Regions from separate parts of the Promicromonospora aerolata genome, predicted to be linked through region 2. Evidence: riboswitches for the same ligand, from Rfam matches in the RefSeq annotation. Region 2 holds a riboswitch; the other holds the start of a gene.

Region 1 (9,916 bases), 3.4 Mb from region 2:
ACGCCGCCCACTCGAGCAGCGGCGCCAGCGACCCGTCCGCCCTGGCCGGCGCCGGCTGGGTGGCGTACTGGAGCTGGCTGCCCTCCCGGTGCGGCGGCAGGACCATGTTCCGGGCGACCTGGGCAGCGTAGGCCGCCCCGTGGTCGGATCGAACGAGATGCAGGCACAGGTCGATCCCGGCGCCGGACCCGGCACTGGTCGCCACGTCGCCATGGTCGACATAGAGCACGTCCTCGTCCACCTGGACCTCTGGAAAGCTCGCGGCGAGCCGGGCCGCGTTACGCCAGTGGGTGGTGGCACGGCGGCCGTCGAGCAGTCCGGCCTGTGCGAGGACGAACGCTCCGGTACAGATGGCGACGATCCGTGCTCCGTGCCGGTGGGCCGCCTGCAGCGCCTCGATGACGGCCGGCGCCGCAGGGTCCCCGGGCGGCTGCCAGCCGGGGACGACCACGGTGTCCGCTTCCTGCAGGGCTTCCAGCCCGGCGTCGACCAGCACCGAGTAGCCGATCGTGGTCCGCAGCGCACCGGGGCGCTCGGCGCAGATCCGGAAGCTGTAGCGACCGGGGACACCCGGCAGGGCGGTGTCGAAGACCTCGGCGGCGCAGGAGAGCTCGAAGGGTGACTGCGGCTCGTTGAGGAGGGCGACCACTCGGTGCAGGTTCACTCGGTGCAGGTCCGGCTGAGGCAGGTTGGTTCGACGCAGCTCCATGGCAGAAAGATACCCAAGGATGTCTTTCTTGACACTGGGCTGCGCCGTCCGTCCCGGCCACGGTGGTCCCATGAGCGAAACCACGGAGACGAAGATGCTGAGGAAAAGCGTCCAGGTCGACGGCGAGGCCGCCAGCTACCTGACCGTCGAGCGGGACGGCCCGCCCGTCCTCCTGCTGCACGGGACGTACTGGAGCCGGGTCTGGCTCCCGGTGCTGGGCCGGCTCGCCGAGGCGGGGTTCCGTCCCATCGCCGTCGACCTCCCCGGACTGGGCCGCTCAGGCGGAGAGCTCACCCCGGAGACGGCCACCGTGCCGGCCCTCGCCGGCTGGGTGACCCGGTTCGTGTCCGCGCTCGGGGTCTCCGGGCCGATCGCGCTGGCCGGACATGACATCGGCGGCGCCATCGCGCAGCGCCTCCTCGTCCACGAGCTGCTGGAGGTTTCGCGGTTCGCCCTGGTCAACTCGGTCACGTACGACTCCTGGCCGGTGCCCAGCGTGGCCCGGTTCCGGGACCCCGAGGTCGTCGCCGCGACCACCGGCGCCGAGATTCTCGACGCTCGCCGGCACACCGTGACAGGTGCGCTGGCCGGTGCCGCCACCGAGCCGCTCGTCGCGGAGTACCTGGACCCGTGGACCGACGCGCGGGTCCGCCGCTCCTGGATGGCCCTGGCGGGCGCGGCCGACAGTCGCTACACCCTTGAGCTGACTCCCGCGCTGCAGCGGTCCACGACGCCCAAGCTGCTCGTCTGGGGCGAGGACGACGCCTTCCAGAAGGTGGAGTACGCCGAACGGTTCGCCGCGGAGATCCCGCACACCACGCTCCTCCGCATCCCGGATGCGGGCCACATCCCTACAGAGAACGCCCCCGAACGGATCGGCCGGGCGCTGGCCGAGTTCTTCCTGGCGTAGAGCGGGCGGCGGCACAGAAAGTCCTGTTCAGGGCTGAGGGGCGAGCAGCTCCTGCGGGACGAGCCGGGCGCCGTCGACCCCGGCGAGCAGCAACGGATCGATCAGCTCACCGGTGCGCAGCACGCTGATCGTCCCGGAGGGTTCCAGCACCGCGATCGCGACCTCCCGGGGATGGCGGATGCCGGCCTGGCGGAGCTTCGCGGCGAGCTCGCTCGGCACGACGTGGCAGCGTCGGAGGTTGCGCGTCAGCACGGTCTCGCCCGCCATGAGGAGCATGGGGCGTGTGGTGACCGCACGGGCGCCCCATCCGCGGGTACGCACGAGCCCCACGGCGGCCTGGCAGGCGGCCAAGGTGGCCAGCGCGACGAGACCGCCGACCAGCCGGGGGGCCTCGCCGAGCGCCGCACGCCCGAGGACGGAACCGATGCCGATGATGGCCGCGAGGTCGAACGTCGACAGCCCGGCGAGCATGCGCTGGCCCAGCAGGCGGACCAGCACGACGAGCGCCCCGTACATCCCGGCCGTGGCGATGGCGACGGCGGCGGCCTCGAGCGGCGTGATTCCGAGAAGTTCTTCCACGCGGGCGATTGTCACGTACCGGGGCCCGGCGGGGTGACGCTGTCCGTCGTCACAGGCCGGTGCAGACCTGCGAGCCGGCCCGCAGCGCCGTCAGACGCCCGCCGGCGGCCACACTCCGATGATCACGGCGATGACCAGGATCGTGACCAGCTCGTGCCCCAGGTTGAGGATGGTGAGCGCGGCCGGGCGACCCTCGAAGGCGTCGTGCACGGCGAAGCGCGCGACGGTGAACCCGATCCAGAGCAGGACGGCGGTGACGATCGCGGCCATGAGGAAGGTGCCCTCGTAGAACTCCCACGAGATGTAGGCGGCGCCGGCGAGCACCCACGCGGTCACGAAGCCACCCAGGACCGCCACGACGGACGGCCAGACGGTCGGCTGGTTCGGAGACTTCGGGCCGACCCTCGTCAGCTCGGTCCAGCGGCCGCCGAACACCTTGGGCGTGTACCAGACGGCGCCCACGACCACCGTCGACACCGTGGCGACGATGACTGCCCAGTAGTTCACCTCGGGGATCATCCGTGCTCCCGGTCTGTGGGGACTGCTCGTTCGCAACCGCGATGAATTGCGCTCTACGCTGGCATCATGGCAGCCCTCATCGCCCCGAGCATCCTGTCCGCCGACTTCGCGAACCTGGAGCGCGACCTCGGCCGGATCGCCGATGCCGACTACGCGCACGTCGACGTCATGGACAACCACTTCGTGCCGAACCTGACGCTGGGACTGCCGATCTTCGAGCGCCTCGCGAAGGTGTCGCCGATCCCGCTCGACGCGCACCTCATGATCGAGAACCCGGACCGGTGGGCACCCGCGTTCGCCGAGGCCGGGGCGGCGTCGGTCACCTTCCACGCCGAGGCGGCGCAGGCGCCGGTGCGCCTGGCCCGGGAGCTGCGGAAGCTGGGGGCGCGGGCCGGCGTCGCGCTGCGCCCGGCGACGCCGGTGGAGCCGTACCTGGACCTGCTCACCGAGATCGACATGATCCTGGTGATGACGGTAGAGCCCGGGTTCGGTGGACAGTCGTTCATCGAGGGGACGCTGCCCAAGATCCGGCGCGCACGCGAGGCCGTCAGCGAGTCCGGGCTGGACGTCTGGATCCAGGTCGACGGGGGAGTCTCCCGCGACACCATCGAGCGGGCGGCCGACGCCGGCGCGAACGTCTTCGTCGCGGGCTCGGCGGTGTACGGGGCCGAGGACGTCCCCGCCGAGATCGCGACGCTGCGCGAGCTGGCGTCCCGGCACGCCCACTGACGCGACCGCTCGCTTCGGCACGCCCGCGTCCGCCGTGCGGAGAACACGATAAAAAGTGTGCCAAGCGGGCCTTCCGCCCCACACCGTCCAGCAGACACCGCGCCAACCGCCCCGATGCCGAGGGCCCACCTCGTACTTTCGCCTGATCCGCCGGCCACCCCGCCCTCGTAGCATGTGGCCGTGTCCACCATCCGCGCGGTCTGGGACGAGCCACGTCCCGCCGTCCCGCCCGCGTGGGTCTGGCGCGACGGCGTGTTCGTCGCCGCCGTGGTCACCGCGGCGATGCTCGAGGGAGCGCTGCGCCCGGACGTGCCCGGACGTTGGCTGCAAGCGGCCGTCGTCGTGCTCCTCACGCCGACTCTGCTGTGGCGCCGTACGTACCCGGCACAGATGCTCGCGGTCGGGCTCGCCGTCACCACGGTGCCGAGCGTGCTCCTGGGCCGCGACGTGGACCTCGTCAGCTACGCGTTCACGCTCGCCCTGCCGTACGCGCTGGCCCGGTGGGGGAGCGGCCGCGCCATGGTGCTGGGCGGCGCCGCGGCCCTCGCGATCGTGGGCCTCCGGACGGTGCTCGCGGCCGGGACGCTCGCGGACGCGGGCGGCGCTGTCCTGTTCTACGGTGCGGCGTTCTCGATCGGCCTCGCCGTGCGCTACCGCGCCGGTGCTCGCCGGCGGGAGCGCGAGCAGATGGTGCTGCTGGAGCGGGAACGGCTGGCCCGGGACCTGCACGACGTCGTCGGGCACCACGTCTCGGCCGTCGCCGTGCGGGCGCAGGCAGGGCTCGCGATGTCCCGGACCGACCCGGACGCCGCCACGGACGCGCTGCGCGTGATCGAGGAGCAGGCCTCCCGCGCGCTGGCCGAGATGCGCACCCTGGTGCGCGGCCTCCGCTCGGACGAGCTACGTGGCGGCGGGCCGGACGCGGATGAGCCGCCCGACCTCGCCCCCGGGCCGGTCCTGGCCGACGTCGAGGAGCTCGCCGACCCCTCCTTCCCGCCCGTCGAGGTGGACCTGACGGGAGACCCGTCCCGCGTCCCGGCCGCCGTCGGCGGCGCGGTGCGGCGCATCGCGCAGGAGTCGGTCACGAACGCCCGCCGCCATGCCCGCGGCGCCACCGGGATCACCGTCCTGGTCGAGGTCGGCGCGACGGCCGTCCGGCTCCGCGTGTCCGACGACGGTGCCCCGCAGGCCGCCCGGCCGGCACGTGCCGGGTACGGGCTGGCCGGGATGCGCGAGCGCGCCGCGCTGCTGGGCGGCACGCTCGCCGCCGGGCCGGCCGCACCGGGCGGTTGGACCGTCGAGGCGGAGCTCCCGCTGTCGGCCGGACGCGGGCCGGAGCGCACTGCGTCCGCGAACCCGCCCGCATGAGGCCCGGGGGTGGCCCAGAGGGCCGGGGCGCCGGCTGGGAGCACGCGGCGGAGCACATCCGGGTGCTGGTCGCGGACGACCAGGAGATCGTGCGTACGGGGCTCAGCATGATTCTCGGGGCCCAGGACGGTATCGAGGTGGTCGGCGAGGCGGCGGACGGCGCCGACGCCATCGAGCTCGCGCAGCGGCTCCGCCCCGACGTCTGCCTGCTCGACATCCGGATGCCCGGCCTGGACGGCATCCAGGCGACCCGGCTGCTGGCCGGGCCCGACGTCGCGGAGCCCCTCGCCGTGGTCGTGATCACCACGTTCGATCTCGACGAGTACGTGTACGCGGCCCTGCGGGCGGGGGCCCGCGGCTTCCTGCTCAAGGACGCGGGGCCCGCGCTCCTGGCCCAGGCGGTGCGTGCCGCCGCGCGGGGTGACGCCCTCATCGCGCCGAGCATCACGACCCGCCTGCTCAGCGCGTTCGCCGACGCGGGACCGACGGCCGTGCCGGCGCAGCCGCTCGATCCACTGACGGCGCGCGAGGAGGAGGTGCTCCTGGCGGTCGCCCGCGGGCGGACCAACACCGAGATCGCGCACGAGCTGTACGTGACGCTCAGCACGGTCAAGTCGCACGTGGCGAACCTGATGGCCAAGGTGGGCGCGCGCAACCGGGTCGAGATGGCCCTCTGGGCGTACGACACCGGGCGCGTGCGGCCGGGCCGCCGCTGACGTCGTCCTTTCGGCCAGGCCGGGAACCGGCCGCCCGGCCGATGACGGGCGGGTACCCGGCCACGCAGGCTCTACGCATGACGACGACCAAGGCGAGAACCCCGCGGGCCCGGACCGGACGTAGCGAGTGGCTGGTGCCCGCCGGGCTGCTCCTGCTGACCATCATCCCGTCGCTCGGTGGCGCGGCGCGCGTCACCGAGCTGGCGTCGGATCCCGTCCTCACCGCCGAGAACGCGCGGTTCGTGACGCAGCCCGTGCCGGTCCTGGTGCACATCGTGTGCGCGACCCTGTACGGCGTGCTGGGTGCGTTCCAGTTCGTGCCCCGGCTGCGGCGGAACGGCTGGCACCGGCTGGCCGGCCGGGTCGTCGCCGTCACCGGGCTCGGCGTGGCGCTGACCGGTCTCTGGATGACCGCGTTCTACGACCTGCCGGACAAGGACACGGTGGTCGTCAACGGGGTGCGCTACGTGGTCGGCGTGGTGATGGCGGTGTCCCTGGTCCTGGGGGTGCGGGCGGCGCTGCGCCGCGACCTCGTGGCACACCCGGCCTGGATGATGCGGGCGTACGCGCTGGCCATGGGGGCCGGCACCCAGGCGCTGCTGCTGGGGCCGTACATGCTCCTCGTCGACGCGCCCGCGCCGGTGCCGGTCACGGTGCTCATGACCGCCGCATGGGTGATCAACGCGGCGGTCGCCGAGTGGGTGATCCGCCGTCGCCGGGTGCCCGCGCGCGTGTGACGCACACCATGCCGGTGGCCTGCCGAGTTGTGGCATGCTGGCAAGCAGCAGTACGCACACACGTGCTCCGGGGTCGGTGCAATTCCGAGCCGGCGGTGACAGTCCGCGACCCGCGTCCTCCGTGAGGAGGGCCGGTTGATCTGGTGGAACTCCAGGACCGACGGTGAAAGTCCGGATGGGAGGAAGCACGTGCGGCGCCGCCGTCCCCTGGGGCGGCCACGCCGTGACGTCGTGCGCGCGGGCAGGGCCGGACGGCCCCGTCCGCGTACCCGTCGTCCACCCCGAGCGCCGAAGCTCGGGGAGGACAGCATGACTGAGGCACCGCAAGGCAGCGCCGCGGGGTACGCGCCGGTGCGCGCCGTACCCACCGCCGTCGAGGCCGCGATGCGCCGCGCACTCCTGCTGGCCGCGCAGGGCCCCGCACACGGCCCGAACCCGCGCGTCGGCTGCGTGCTCCTGGACCCGGACGGTCGCACCGTCGCCGAGGGGTTCCACCGGGGCGCGGGCACACCGCACGCCGAGGCGGCGGCGCTGGCCGCCGCCCGTTCCCGCGGTGTCGACCCCCGCGGGACGACGGCGGTGGTGACGCTCGAGCCGTGCGCCCATCACGGCCGGACCGGGCCGTGCGCCGACGCCCTGATCGACGCCGGCGTCACCGCCGTGCACCTGGCGGTCCGCGACCCGAACCCGCTCGCGACGGGCGGCGTGGCCCGGTTGCGTGCGGCGGGGATCGACGTGTCCACCGGGATCCTCGCGGACGAGGGCCAGGAGCTGCTGCGACCGTGGCTGCACGCGGTCCGGACCGGCCGGCCCTACGTGACCCTGAAGCTCGCGACCAGCCTCGACGGCCGGGTCGCCGCGGCGGACGGGACGAGCCGCTGGATCACCGGCCCGCAGGCGCGCGCCCACGCCCACACGGTCCGTGCGCAGGTCGACGCGATAGCGGTCGGCACGGGGACCGCCCTGGCCGACGACCCGTCGCTTACGGCACGCACCCTCGACGGCGGCCTCTTCGAGCACCAGCCGCTCCGAGTGGTGCTCGGCCGCCGCGGGGTGCCCGACGACGCCCGCCTGCGCGGGACCGGGGGCGCGTTGCTGCACCTGCCCGAGCACGACGTCGACACCGCACTCGCGCGGCTCGCGGAACGCGAGGTGCGCCACCTGCTCGTGGAGGGCGGCCCCACGCTGGCGACCGCGCTGCTGGCCGCCGACGCCGTCGACGAGATCCACGCCTACGTCGCACCCGTGCTGCTGGGCGCGGGGGCGACGGTCGTCGGGGACCTCGGCATCAGCACGATCGGCGCCGCCGCGCGCTTCGCCACGCGCGACGTGACGCGGCTCGGCGACGACGTGCTGCTGGTCGCGCGCCGCGCGGAGCCCACCCAGAACCTTGCCCCGGGGTCCGACCCGGGGCCGTCACCGGACGCCCGGAGCGCCCAGCCACGCCAGAACGGCCGGCCCGGCCGGCCCACCCAGGAGGAGATCTGATGTTCACCGGAATCATCGAGGAGCTCGGCTCCGTCGTCGCGCTCGCCCGGCCCGGCGGTGGTGACGGCTCCGACGCCCTGCTGACCGTCGCGGGCCCGCTCGCCGCGTCCGACGCCCGCCCGGGCGACTCGATCGCCGTCGACGGGGTGTGCCTCACGGTCACCTCGGTGACGGACGGCACCTTCGTGGCCGAGGTGATGCCGGAGACATTGCGGCGCAGCTCGCTCGGCGGCCTCCGCCCGGGTGCGCCGGTCAACCTGGAGCGGGCCCTGCCCGCCGACGGCCGGCTGGGCGGACACGTGGTCCAGGGGCACGTCGACGGCGTCGCGACGCTGCGGGCACGTACGCCCGGCCCGCGCTGGGACGACCTCGAGCTCGCCGCACCCGCCGCACTGACCCGGTACGTCGCGGAGAAGGGCTCGGTGGCCCTCTCGGGGGTCTCGCTCACCGTGACCTGGGTGTCGGACGACGGTTTCGGCGTGTCGCTCATCCCGACGACGCTCGCCGCCACGACGCTCGGCCGGCTCACGCCGGGCGACCCGGTCAACGTCGAGGTGGACGTGCTCGCGAAGTACGTCGAGCGGTTGCTGGCGGTGGGCGCGGTGTCCGGTGCGGTGCCGGCCGCGGAGGTCGCACGATGAGCGCGGGCGGCACGGTGCACGCGCTGGCAGCGCCGGCGGCCGCGCCGGGCACCGGCCTCGTCGAGCAGGCTCTCGCCGAGCTCGCCGCGGGCCGGCCGGTCCTGGTCGCCGACGACGCGGGCCGGGAGAACGAGGTGGACGTGGTGCTCGCGGCGAGCACGGCGACGGCCGAGTGGGTGGGCTGGACGGTGCGGCACTCGTCCGGGTACCTGTGCGCACCCATGCCCGCGCACCGCGCGGACGCGCTGGAGCTGCCCCTGATGGTGGAGCGGAGCGAGGACCCCAGGGCCACGGCCTACACGGTGTCGGTGGACGCCGCGGTCGGTGTGACCACGGGGATCTCCGGCGCCGACCGGGCTCGGACCCTGCGAGTGCTGGGCGACCCGGCGTCGGGCGCGCGGGACCTGATCCGTCCGGGGCACGTGCTGCCCCTGCGCGCCCGGCCGGGCGGTGTGCTGGAGCGTGCGGGGCACACCGAGGCCGCGGTGGACCTGGTGCGGCTCGCGGGCGGTCCCGGTCAGGTCCTGGGTGAGGTGGGCGCGATCGCCGAGCTCGTGCGGGACGACGGTGCCGTGCTGCGCCTGTCCGACGCGCGGGTGCTGGCCGCGGAGGCCGGTCTCGTGGTGCTGACGGTCGCCGACCTGGTGGCGTGGCGCCGGGCGCACGACCCCGGGCCGACGGTCGACGGTGCGGGCCCCGGCGATGTGGGATCCGGCGCCCCGGTCTCACGGGTGCACCGGGTGGCGGAGGCGTCGTTGCCGACCCGGCACGGAGACTTCCGGGTCGTGGCGTACCGCGACCTGCGTTCGGGCGCGGAGCACCTGGCGCTGATCCCGGTGGTCCCGTCGGGACCGCGGGGCGGGAGCGCAGGCCGCGGGTCCCTGGTGCGGGTGCACTCCGAGTGCCTGACCGGGGACGCCCTGGGATCGCTGCGCTGTGACTGCGGCCCGCAGCTGGAGGCGTCGCTGGCGGCCGTGGCCGCCGAGGGCGGCGCCGTGGTGTACCTGCGCGGTCACGAGGGCCGGGGCATCGGCCTCGCGGCGAAGATCCAGGCGTACGCGCTGCAGGACGGCGGCCGGGACACGGTCGAGGCGAACGTGGACCTGGGGCTGCCGGTGGACGCGCGCGAGTACGGCGCTGCGGCGGCGATGCTGGCCGACCTCGGGATCGACGGCGTGACCCTGCTGACGAACAACCCGGAGAAGGTGTCGGGTCTGCGCGCGGCGGGCACGGCGGTCGTCGGCCGGCGCGCCCTGGTGGTGGGCCGCGGCGTGCACAACCACCGCTACCTGGAGACCAAGCGCACGGTCATGGGCCACCGCATCGCGACGCCGGACGTGACCGAGCCGCCCGGACCGACCGGGTCGGCCGTTTCGAACGACCTGACCATGAACGAGGACGAAGGAGCATGCGCATGAGCGGCGCTGGAGCACCGAAGGTGACCGTGGACGGGACCGGCCTGCGGGTCGTCGTGGTCGCGGCGAGCTGGCACGAGCAGGTGATGGACGGCCTGCTGGCCG
Region 2 (9,916 bases):
TCCCGCGCCCCACCGCATCGCCGTCAGCCGAGCTGCGGGCGCACCTCGCGTGCGATCAGGTCGAGGTGGTCGAGGTCCGCCAGGTCGAGGATCTGCAGATAGACCCGCTGGATGCCGTCGGCCTCCAGGGCCTTGAGCCGGTCCACCACCTCGCCGACCGTCCCGGCGATGCCGTGCTCGCGCAGCTCACCAGGTTCGCGGCCGATCGCAGCGGCCCGCCGGGTGAACTCGGCCTCGTCCTGTCCGACGGCGGCCACGAGCGCCACCGACTGCACCATCGACTCGGGCCCACGGCCCACATCGGACAGTGCCTTCTCGATCACCTTCACCCGCGCGCCGATCGTGTCGATCTCCGGGAACGCCTGGTTGTACTCCGCGCCGTACCGCGCCGCCAGGGCGGGCGTGCGGCGCGGGCCGCCACCGCCGACGAGCACGGGGATCTTCGGCTGCGTGGGCTTCGGCAGCGCCGGCGAGTCCGTGAGCTGGTAGTGCTCGCCGGCGAACGAGAACTTCTCCCCGACCGGCGTCTCCCACAGGCCCGTGATGATCGCGAGCTGCTCCTCGAGGAGCCCGAACCGCTTGTCCGGGAACGGGATGCCGTACGCGCTGTGCTCTGCCTGGTACCACCCGGTGCCGAGGCCGAGCTCGACCCGGCCACCGGACATCTGGTCCACCTGCGCCACCTGGATGGCGAGCACGCCAGGGTGCCGGAACGTGGCCGAGGACACGAGCGTGCCGAGCCGCACGGTCGAGGTGTCGCGGGCGAGACCGGCCAGCGTGGTCCACGCGTCCGTGGGACCGGGCAGCCCGTCCCCGCCCATGGCGAGGTAGTGGTCGGAACGGAAGAACGCACTGAACCCGAGCTGCTCCGTCGTCTGGGCGACGGCGAGCTGGTCGTCGTACGTCGCGCCCTGCTGGGGCTCGGTGAAGATGCGCAGGTCGAGAGTCATGCCCCCACAATGCCACGCGACCCGCCGTGGGCCGGGAGCGCTCTCGTCCCGCCGCGCGACCGCTGCCGGCCTCCGCGGCCGGACGGCGTCAGTCGAACCGGGGCTTCGTCGTGCGGGAGCGCTTGAGCTCGTAGAAGTACGGGTAGCGCGCGAGCGCCACCGCGGCGTCGAACAGGACCGCCGCCTCCGCACCGCGCGGGATGCGCGTGAGCACGGGGCCGAAGAACGCGACGCCGTCCACGTGGATCGTCGGCGTGCCGACGTCGTCCCCGACGGGCTGCATGCCCGCCTCGTGGGACGCCGCGAGCGCCGTGTCGTAGCTCTCCCCCGTCGCGGCCTGCGCGAGGGAGGCGGGCAGCCCGGCCTCGGCGAGCGCCTCGGCCGCCACGGCGTCGAAGTCCTTGTTCTGCTGGTCGTGGATGCGGGTCCCGGCGGCCGTGTAGAAGGCGGAGAACGCCTCGGGACCATGCTCCGTCTGGACGGCGGCGGCGACGCGGCCGATGCCCTGCGATCCGTCGATGCGCGCCCGGTAGTCGGCGTCGAGGTCCCCGTCCTTGTTGAGCAGGTACAGGCTCATGAGCTTGAAGGTGAGCTCGACGTCACGGTGCCGGGCTACCTCGAGCGCCCAACGGGACGTGATCCAGGCATACGGGCAGATGGGGTCGACGTAGACATCGACGGCGGGCTGGGCAGCGGTCTCGGTCACGCCCAGCAGACTACGCTCACTGCGTGACCGGGATCCGTTGGGCAAGTCTGGCCACCGTCGTCGGCGGCGGGGTGATCTTTCTGGTGTGCCTCGTGGGCGTCGTACTGGGCCATCCGTGGTCGGCCGTGCCCGGTGGTGTCGCCCTCCTGATGGCCGTGCGCGAGGTGCGCTACCTGCGGAGACTGCGGTCGGGGAAGATCGCCGGACGGGAAAGTTAGCGCCATGAACAGCACGTATCGCTCAAGTACTCTTCACGCGGTCCGGCACGCACGGGGTAGCCTGCCTGGCATGACCGCCGTCCGTACCCACACGCACGCGCAGGCAGTAGACGCTGCGGTGGACCTGTTCACCCGGCAGGGGTACGAGGGAACCACTGTCGAGGAGATCGCCGACGCCGCCAAGGTCAGCCGGGCCACGTTCTTCCGCCGGTTCCGCTCGAAGGAAGACGTGGTCTTCGCCGACCACGAGCTGCTGCTCGAGGAGGTGGTGGTGATGCTCGCCGCCACGCGTCCCGACGCCCGCGCCAGCGAGGAGTCCGGGCACGACCTCGGGCGCGCCTGGGACCCCGACGTCGACCCGTACCTCGAGGTGTGCCGCGCCGCACGCATGGTGTTCGACCACCATGTGGGCCAGCGCGAGACCTCGCTCGCCCGGTACGCCCTGCTGCAGCAGGTCCCCGCGCTACGTGACCGTGAGCTCATCACCACGCACCGCTACGAGCGGGCGTTCACGCACTACCTGCGCGACACGCTGCCGCCGGAGCGTTCCGCCTCGACGGCGTCGATAGCCTTCGCCGCCTCCGTCGTCGCCGTGCACAACGCGATCCTGCGCCGCTGGCTGCGTACGCCGTCGCTCGAGCTGCGGCCCGAGCTCGAGGAGGCGTTCGCCGACCTCCGGCGGGCCGCCGTCCTCGGCACTGCCGCCCACCCGCTGTCCGACGACGGCACTCCGGCGGGCCGGCGCGTGGTCGTCACCGTCGTCGAGGGCGGGGCGGGGGCCGACGAGGTGGCCCGCGCGGTCCGGGACGCCCTCGTCTGACTCCACGTGTGAGACCGCGGTCGCTCGGGTGACCTGTGCTTCTGACCCGTCGGGGGGCGGGTGTTCGGTCGGGAATGCGCCCATGGCATCCTGTGTTCCGATAGTCAACGTGCAGCAGATGCACACGTGCTCCGGGGTCGGTGAAATTCCGAGCCGGCGGTGATAGTCCGCGACCCGGGTCGCTCCTTCGGGAACGACCCGGCTGACCTGGTGAGATTCCAGGACCGACGGTTAAAGTCCGGATGGGAGGAAGCACGTGCGGCGCGCGCCGACGCCCCTCGGGGCGCCGTCACCGCGCCGTCGTCGGCGCCTTGTGGCGCGCCGGCCCTCACCCCGGAGTCCCCGTGTGCGGACCGGGAGAGGGAAGAGACATGGACTGGTTCCGCGCCGCCTACGACGCGACATTCCTGGTAGGCGACCAGCAGATCTACTGGCGCGAGGTCATCGGCAACGTGTTCGGGCTGGCGTCCGCGCTCGGTGGGCTGCGCCGCAAGGTGTGGGCCTGGCCCGTGGGCATCGTCGGGAACATCCTGCTCTTCACCGTCTTCATGGGCTCCTGGTTCGGCGAGACCTCCCGGGCCGACATGCTGGGCCAGGCCGGGCGCCAGATCATGTTCATCGCGGTCTCCGTCTACGGCTGGTACCGCTGGCGCCAGACGCGCCGGCTGGGCGGCGTCGGCACGGTGGCCGTGCACCCCCGCTGGGCCTCCTGGCGGGCCCGGGTCGGCCTGGTCACCGGGATGCTGGCTGGCACACTGCTCCTCACCCCGCTCTTCCGCACCCTGGGCTCGTACGAACCCGTCTGGGCCGACGCCTGGATCTTCATGGGCTCCGTGCTCGCCACCTACGGCATGGCCAAGGGCTGGGTCGAGTTCTGGCTGATCTGGGTCGCCGTCGACCTCGTGGGCGTGCCCCTGCTCTTCTCCGCCGGCTACTGGGCGACCGCCCTGATGTACCTGTTCTACGGCGCGTTCACGCTGTTCGGGTTCTTCGCCTGGTGGCGCATCAGCCGCCGCGAGAGCGGAGATCCCGACCGGCCCGGCAAGGTGGCCGCGGCGGCCTGATCGCGTACCGTCGGCCCTCGTGACCGCACAGGACCGCACGGCCAGGATCGGGATCGTCGGATCGGGCTTCCGCGCCCGCACCATGTTGCGCGTGCTGCACGCCCTGCCGGACCGCTTCGAGGTGTCCGGCGTCGCCACCCGGAACGCGGCGGACCGTGCGGAGCTCGCGGCGAGCGGCCTGCCGGCGGCGGGCCTGCCGGGCCGGCCGGGCCGCGTCTACGCGTCGGTCGCCGAGCTGCTCGCCGGCGGCCGGCCCGACGTCGTGCTGCTGACGCTGCCCGCCGGCGCCGCCCAGCCGGTGATCCGCGAGCTCGCCGCCGCGGGCGTCCCGGTGCTCACCGAGACACCGGCAGCGGGCACGGTCGCCGAGCTGGCGGCGCTGCAGCACCTCGTGGACGACGGCGCCTGCGTGCACGTCGCCGAGCAGTACCACCTGGAGCCGCTGGTCGGGGCACAGCTCGCGGTGGCGGCGTCCGGCCGGCTGGGCAGGGTCACGGACGCGCACGTCGCCGTCGCGCACGACTATCACGGCCTCGACGTGCTGCGCCGGGCACTGGGTGTCACCTTCGAGGACGCCGTCATCACCGCCCGGCGCGACGCCCGCCGCGTGCTGCCCAGCCCGAGCCGTGCGGGCGACCCCGAGGACCTGGCCCTGGTCGACACCGTGCACGCGACCGCGTGGCTCGACTTCGGCGACCGGCTCGGCACCTACGAGTTCGACGACGTCCAGTACCGCTCCTGGGTGCGCTCCCCCGCACTGCTCGTCCGCGGCGAACGGGGTGAGCTGCGCGACGACGTCGTGCGGCACGTCGGCGGCGACGGGCTCCCCCGGCGCTCCACGCTCGAACGCGTGGCCGCAGGCGGCGCCGGCAGCCACGAGGGGCTGTTCCTGCGGGGCTACACGCTCGACGGCGAGTGGCTCTACCGCAACCCGTTCCGCCCGGCCCGGCTGCCCGACGACGAGCTGTCCATCGCGCACATCGTCATGGCCATGGCCGACCACGTGCTGCACGGGGCACCAGCGCCCTGCTCCGTCGCCGAGGCCGCGCAGGACCAGTACCTCCAGCTCGAGGTGCGGCGCGCTGCGGCGTCGGGCGAACGGGTGCGGACCCGGCAGCAGCCCTGGGCAGCCGGACGGGTCTGCGGTCGCGCCGAGGACCACCGAGTGTGAGACCTAGTATCGCTTGACCTGAGATCCGGTACCGGAGCACCATGGGAAGCATGACTCAGACTCCCGGGGTGACGGCACCCGACTACGACGTCACGCAGCCGCTCGACATCGACTTCGCCGGCGCCTTCGCCGACGTCACGGAGGAGGAGCGGGCCTGGCAGCTCGCCGTCCGCCGGTTCGTCCAGGACGAGGTGCTGCCCGTCATCGACGGCTACTGGGAGCGCTACGAGGTCCCGATGGACCTGGTCAAGCGCATGGCCGAGCTGGACTTCCTGCGCGACGGCGTTGACGTGCCCGGGTACCCGAAGATCTCCAAGATGGCGGAGGGCCTCGCCGCGATGGAGATGTCGCGCGGTGACGGCTCGGTGACGACCATCTGCGGCGTGCAGGGCGGTCTCGCGCTGCGGTCCATCGTGATGCTGGGCTCCGACGAGCAGATCGAGCAGTACGCGGGCCCCATGGCCCGGGGCGAGATCCTCGGCGCGTTCGCGCTGACCGAGCCCACCCACGGCTCGGACTCGGTGGGCCTGGAGACCACCGCGGTGCGGGAGACCCGCGACGGAGTCGAGGGCTACGTCATCAACGGCGAGAAGAAGTGGATCGGCTTCGGCTCGATCGGCGACATCTCCGTCGTGTGGGCACGCGGCGAGGACAGCCAGGTGCACGGCTACATCGTGCCGCAGGACACCCCCGGCTACGACGCGACGACGATCGAGGGCAAGATCTCGCTGCGCGCCATCCACCAGGCGCACATCGTGCTGAACGACGTGTTCGTCCCGGCCGAGAACCTCCTGCCGAAGGCCCGCTCGTTCAAGGACACCGGCCGCGTCCTGTTCGCCACCCGGCTCGGGGTCGCCTGGGGCGCCGTCGGCCAGGCCGTGGCCTGCTACGAGGCCGCCGTCGCGTACTCCAAGCAGCGCACGCAGTTCGGCCGGCCGTTGGCGGCGAGCCAGATGGTGCAGGAACGCCTGACCAAGATGCTGTCGACCATCACGCAGATGCAGCTTCTGGTGAAGCAGCTGACGCGCCTCGACGAGGCCGACCAGCTCACCGGCCCGCAGGCCTCGCTCGCCAAGTACACGTGCACGCGCGGCGCCCGGGAGGTCGCCGCGATCGCCCGCGACATGCTGGGTGGCAACGGCATCCTGCTGGAGAACCGCGTGGCCCGGCACTTCGCCGACATCGAGGCCCTGCACACCTACGAGGGCACCGAGAGCATGCAGGCCCTCATCGTCGGCCGGGAGATCACGGGCACCAGCGCCTTCGCCTGACCCGGCCCGCCGAGGTAGAGCCGCAGCCCCGGTCCTACCTCGGCACGGCGAGGCACGGGAAAGAGCGAGGGGAAGGGGTAGGGGTAGGGGAAACCCGACCCTCGCCCCGTGGGCCGGCAGCATGTTGCGGGGCGCCGCGTCGGCCTAATGTCATGACCATGACCAGCGATGACGGCCCGGCGCCGCCCCAGCCCCCCGCTCTCGAGGACCTCGTCGCACCCGCGCTCGTCTCAACCTCCGCGTTCTTCCGGGCGCCGTACGACCCCGCGACGTGGCGTGCGCTCGCCGCCCTGACCGTCGGCTGGCTCTGGCACCTGACCGGCGGACTGACGCTGTGGGTCCTCGTCGTGGTGTCGGCGAGCATCGTCCCGGCGCTCGGCGTCGGGCTGCCGCTGCTCGCGGCGTCCCTCGTCGTCGCACGGTGGTTCGGCCGGGCCGAGCGCGCCCGCATCGCCACCCAGACCGGGATCACGATCCCCGCGCCGTTGACACCGACGCCCGCGCGGCGCGGCTTCTGGTCACGCCTGTGGTCCCCGGTCCGCGACGGCCGCGCGTGGGCCGCGGCACTCTACGCCTTCCTCGCGATGCTGGTCAGCACGGTATTCTTCCCGATCGCCGTGGCGCTGATCGCCGGCGCGATCGCAGCGGTCGTGTTCGTGCCGCTGGGCCGGGGCACCGCGCTCGCCCAGTGGACCGGCCTGTCGTGGCCGGCCCTGGTGGTCGGCGCGCTGGCCGGCGCGGTCGTGCTGGTGTGGGCGGGATCGGCCCTCGCGCAGTACGGGTCGTACCTGCTCGTGCGGCTCGCGGCGCTCCTGCTGGGCCCCTCCGCCGCCGACGTCGCCCGCGCCCGCGCGGCCTTCGCCGAGCAGGAGACGCGCCTCGCCGAGGCCGCTGCGCACACCGCCCGCGAACGGGCAGTGGTCCTGACCGAGTCGCGCACGGCGGTCGTCTCGGCCGCCGACATCGAGCGCCGCCGTATCGAACGTGACCTGCACGACGGAGCGCAGCAGCGTCTCGTCGCCCTCGGGGTCGAGCTGGGCGTGGCCCGCCGGCTGGCCGACAAGGATCCCGAGCACGCCGTCGCCGCCCTGGAGGTGGCGCACCGCGAGATCAAGGAGACCCTCGCCGAGCTGCGTGACCTGGTCCGGGGGATCCACCCCGCCGTCCTGTCCGACCGCGGGCTGGACGCCGCGCTCTCTGCCCTCGCGGGGCGCAGCCCGGTCCCGGTCCGGGTGGAGGTGACTGGCGACCTCGCCCCGGCGGGTTCCGCCGCACAGGCCGCCGCCTACTTCGTGGTCGCCGAGGCGCTCACGAACATCGCCAAGCACGCCGGGGCGGAGTCGGCCCGGGTCCGTGCGAGCCTGGTCCCGGAAGGGCGTCCGGCGCGGCTTCGCGTCGTGGTGTCCGACGACGGCCGGGGCGGCGCCGAGCTGTCCCCCGGCAGCGGGCTCGAGGGCCTGCGGGGCCGGGTCGCGGCCCTGGACGGCACGTTCGAGCTCGACAGTCCGCCCGGCAAGGGCACCCACCTGACCGTGGAGGTCCCGTGCGCATCGTGATCGCGGAGGACTCGGTCCTCCTCCTGGACGGCCTCACCCGGCTCCTGGCCGCGGAGGGCCACACCGTGACGGGGTACGGCACGGCGGACGACCTCGTCCGGGCACTCTCGACGCCCGACGGCGGGCTGCCCGACCTGCTCGTCACGGACGTCCGGATGCCGCCGTCGCACACCGACGAGGGGCTGCGGGCCGCCGTGCACCTGCGCAGCCTGCACCCGGACCTGCCCGTGCTCGTGCTGTCGCAGTACGTGGAGCAGAGCTACGCGACCGAGCTCTTCGCCCGCGGGGCGCGCGGCCTCGGCTACGTGCTCAAGGACCGCGTGGCCGACGTCGACGAGTTCCTGGACGCGGTCGCCCGGGTGTCCGGCGGAGGGACCGTCGTGGACCCGGAGGTCGTCACCCAGATCATCGCCCGGAACCCGCACTCCAGCCTCGACGTGCTGACCCGGCGTGAGCACGAGGTGCTCGCACTCATGGCAGAGGGCCGTTCCAACGCCGCCATCGCGGACCGCCTCGTCGTGGGGTTGGCCGCCGTGGAGAAGCACGTCACCAACATCCTGAACAAGCTCGGCCTCCCGCCGGCCACCGACGACCACCGCCGTGTGCTCGCCGTGCTGCGCTGGCTCGACCAGAACGGATCCCGCTGATGACCCAGCCTGACGCCCAGCAGGGCGCCTACCCCCAGGACGCCGGATTCCCGCCGGAACCGCCACGGCGCGGCGTCACGGGCCGCGTGCTCGGCACCGTCGGCGTGGTCGTCGCCGTCGCGGTGGTCGGGTTCGGCGCCCTGTTCCTGACCGACCTGATGATGGCGCAGACCACCGCCACCCACCGGTCCTACGACGCCGCGTCCGTGGAGCTCGTCGAGCTCGTGGCCGACGGCGACGTCACGGTCCAGGCCGCCGAGGGCGACATCGAGGTGGACGTCATCGCGCACAGCGGCCTGCGTGAGCCGACGTACTCGGCGGACGAGATCCCTGGCCGGCTCGAGCTCACGCACCGGTGCGGGTGGTCCATCGCGCTGCCCCGCTGCTCGGGCGAGCTCGACGTGACCCTGCCGCCCGGCACCGAGGTGGTGATCCGGACGGAGAACGGCGACGTCGTCGCGAGCGGCCTGGCCGGTGAGAGCCTCCTGCGGACGAGCAACGGTGACATCGAGGCCTCCGACCTGTCCGGACCGGTGACCGCCCAGTCCAGCAACGGCGACGTCGACCTCTCCGACACCGTCGCCGACGTCGACGCCATGACGTCCAACGGCGAGATCTTCGTCAGGGACGTCGACGGGACCGTGACGGCGCACACCAGCAACGGCCGGATCTCCCTCGCCACGGTGACCGGCGACGCCTCGGCGACCACCAGCAACGGATCGGTGGAGATCGCGGCGGTGAGCGGGAACGTCTACGGCGAGTCGAGCAACGGACGGGTCACCGTGATCGGCGACGGCGACCCCGTGGCCCTGACGATGAACACCTCCAACGGCAACAAGACCGTCGAGGGGCCCACCGACCCGAACGCCGAGCGCACCGTCGAGATCCGCAGCTCGAACGGCGACGTCGCCTACCTCGACCGGTGACTATCCCGCGAACGTGAGCCAGAGCAGCGTCACGTTCAGTGCCACGATCACGCCCGCGACCACCCAGGCCAGCACCTGGGTGGTCAGGGCGTTCCGGTGCTCGCCGAGCAGCTCGCGGTCCCGCGTGAGGCGCACGAGGGGGATCATCGCGAACGGGATGCCGAAGCTGAGCACCACCTGGCTGACCACGAGGAGCCACGTGGGCGAGATCCCGGTCATCAGCAGGATGATCGCGGGCAGCAGCGTCACCAGCCGGCGAGTCAGCAGCGACACCCGGATCCGCAGCAGCCCGGACATGATCTCCGCGCCCGCGTAGGCACCGACCGACGTCGACGCGAGCCCCGAGGCCAGGAGCCCGACGGCGAACAGCACGCCCACCACGGGTCCCAGCGCGCCGGCGATCGCGGCGTGCGCCCCCTCGATGGTGTCGGTGCCCTCCCGGCCCGGGAGGTTCGCCGCCGCGAGCAGGAGCATGGCGATGTTCACGCTGCCGGCCAGGATCAGGGCCAGCACCACGTCGATCCGCGTGGCACGCAGGATCCGCGGCGTCGACGTCGACGGCGCGTGCAGGTGGTCGCGGGCGAGCG

Evidence for each region. A riboswitch is a leader RNA that binds a small molecule or an ion and turns the genes downstream of it on or off. The one in region 2 is predicted to bind FMN.
Region 1: it holds a riboswitch for FMN, as region 2 does, so the genes downstream of both, ribD (bifunctional diaminohydroxyphosphoribosylaminopyrimidine deaminase/5-amino-6-(5-phosphoribosylamino)uracil reductase RibD) here and pnuC (nicotinamide riboside transporter PnuC) in region 2, are expected to answer to the same signal.

Annotation. Positions count from the first base shown of each region.
Region 1 covers NZ_JBHUHF010000001.1:938,893-948,808, forward strand. Annotated here, with positions in the region: gene ACFSL2_RS04240 (GlxA family transcriptional regulator) at 1-709, opposite strand, end outside; gene ACFSL2_RS04245 (alpha/beta fold hydrolase) at 780-1,619, shown strand; gene ACFSL2_RS04250 (DUF421 domain-containing protein) at 1,647-2,198, opposite strand; gene ACFSL2_RS04255 (DUF1761 domain-containing protein) at 2,289-2,717, opposite strand; gene rpe (ribulose-phosphate 3-epimerase) at 2,784-3,446, shown strand; gene ACFSL2_RS04265 (sensor histidine kinase) at 3,627-4,814, shown strand; gene ACFSL2_RS04270 (response regulator) at 4,811-5,530, shown strand; gene ACFSL2_RS04275 (DUF2306 domain-containing protein) at 5,608-6,267, shown strand; FMN riboswitch at 6,326-6,460, shown strand; gene ribD (bifunctional diaminohydroxyphosphoribosylaminopyrimidine deaminase/5-amino-6-(5-phosphoribosylamino)uracil reductase RibD) at 6,577-7,755, shown strand; gene ACFSL2_RS04285 (riboflavin synthase) at 7,755-8,396, shown strand; gene ribA (GTP cyclohydrolase II) at 8,393-9,814, shown strand; gene ribH (6,7-dimethyl-8-ribityllumazine synthase) at 9,811-9,916, shown strand, end outside.
Region 2 covers NZ_JBHUHF010000001.1:4,323,769-4,333,684, reverse strand. Annotated here, with positions in the region: gene ACFSL2_RS19325 (LLM class F420-dependent oxidoreductase) at 24-950, opposite strand; gene ACFSL2_RS19320 (mycothiol-dependent nitroreductase Rv2466c family protein) at 1,039-1,656, opposite strand; gene ACFSL2_RS19315 (hypothetical protein) at 1,680-1,874, shown strand; gene ACFSL2_RS19310 (TetR/AcrR family transcriptional regulator) at 1,945-2,694, shown strand; FMN riboswitch at 2,817-2,954, shown strand; gene pnuC (nicotinamide riboside transporter PnuC) at 3,066-3,758, shown strand; gene ACFSL2_RS19300 (Gfo/Idh/MocA family protein) at 3,778-4,929, shown strand; gene ACFSL2_RS19295 (acyl-CoA dehydrogenase family protein) at 4,980-6,200, shown strand; gene ACFSL2_RS19290 (sensor histidine kinase) at 6,359-7,756, shown strand; gene ACFSL2_RS19285 (response regulator) at 7,744-8,403, shown strand; gene ACFSL2_RS19280 (DUF4097 family beta strand repeat-containing protein) at 8,403-9,329, shown strand; gene ACFSL2_RS19275 (Nramp family divalent metal transporter) at 9,330-9,916, opposite strand, start outside.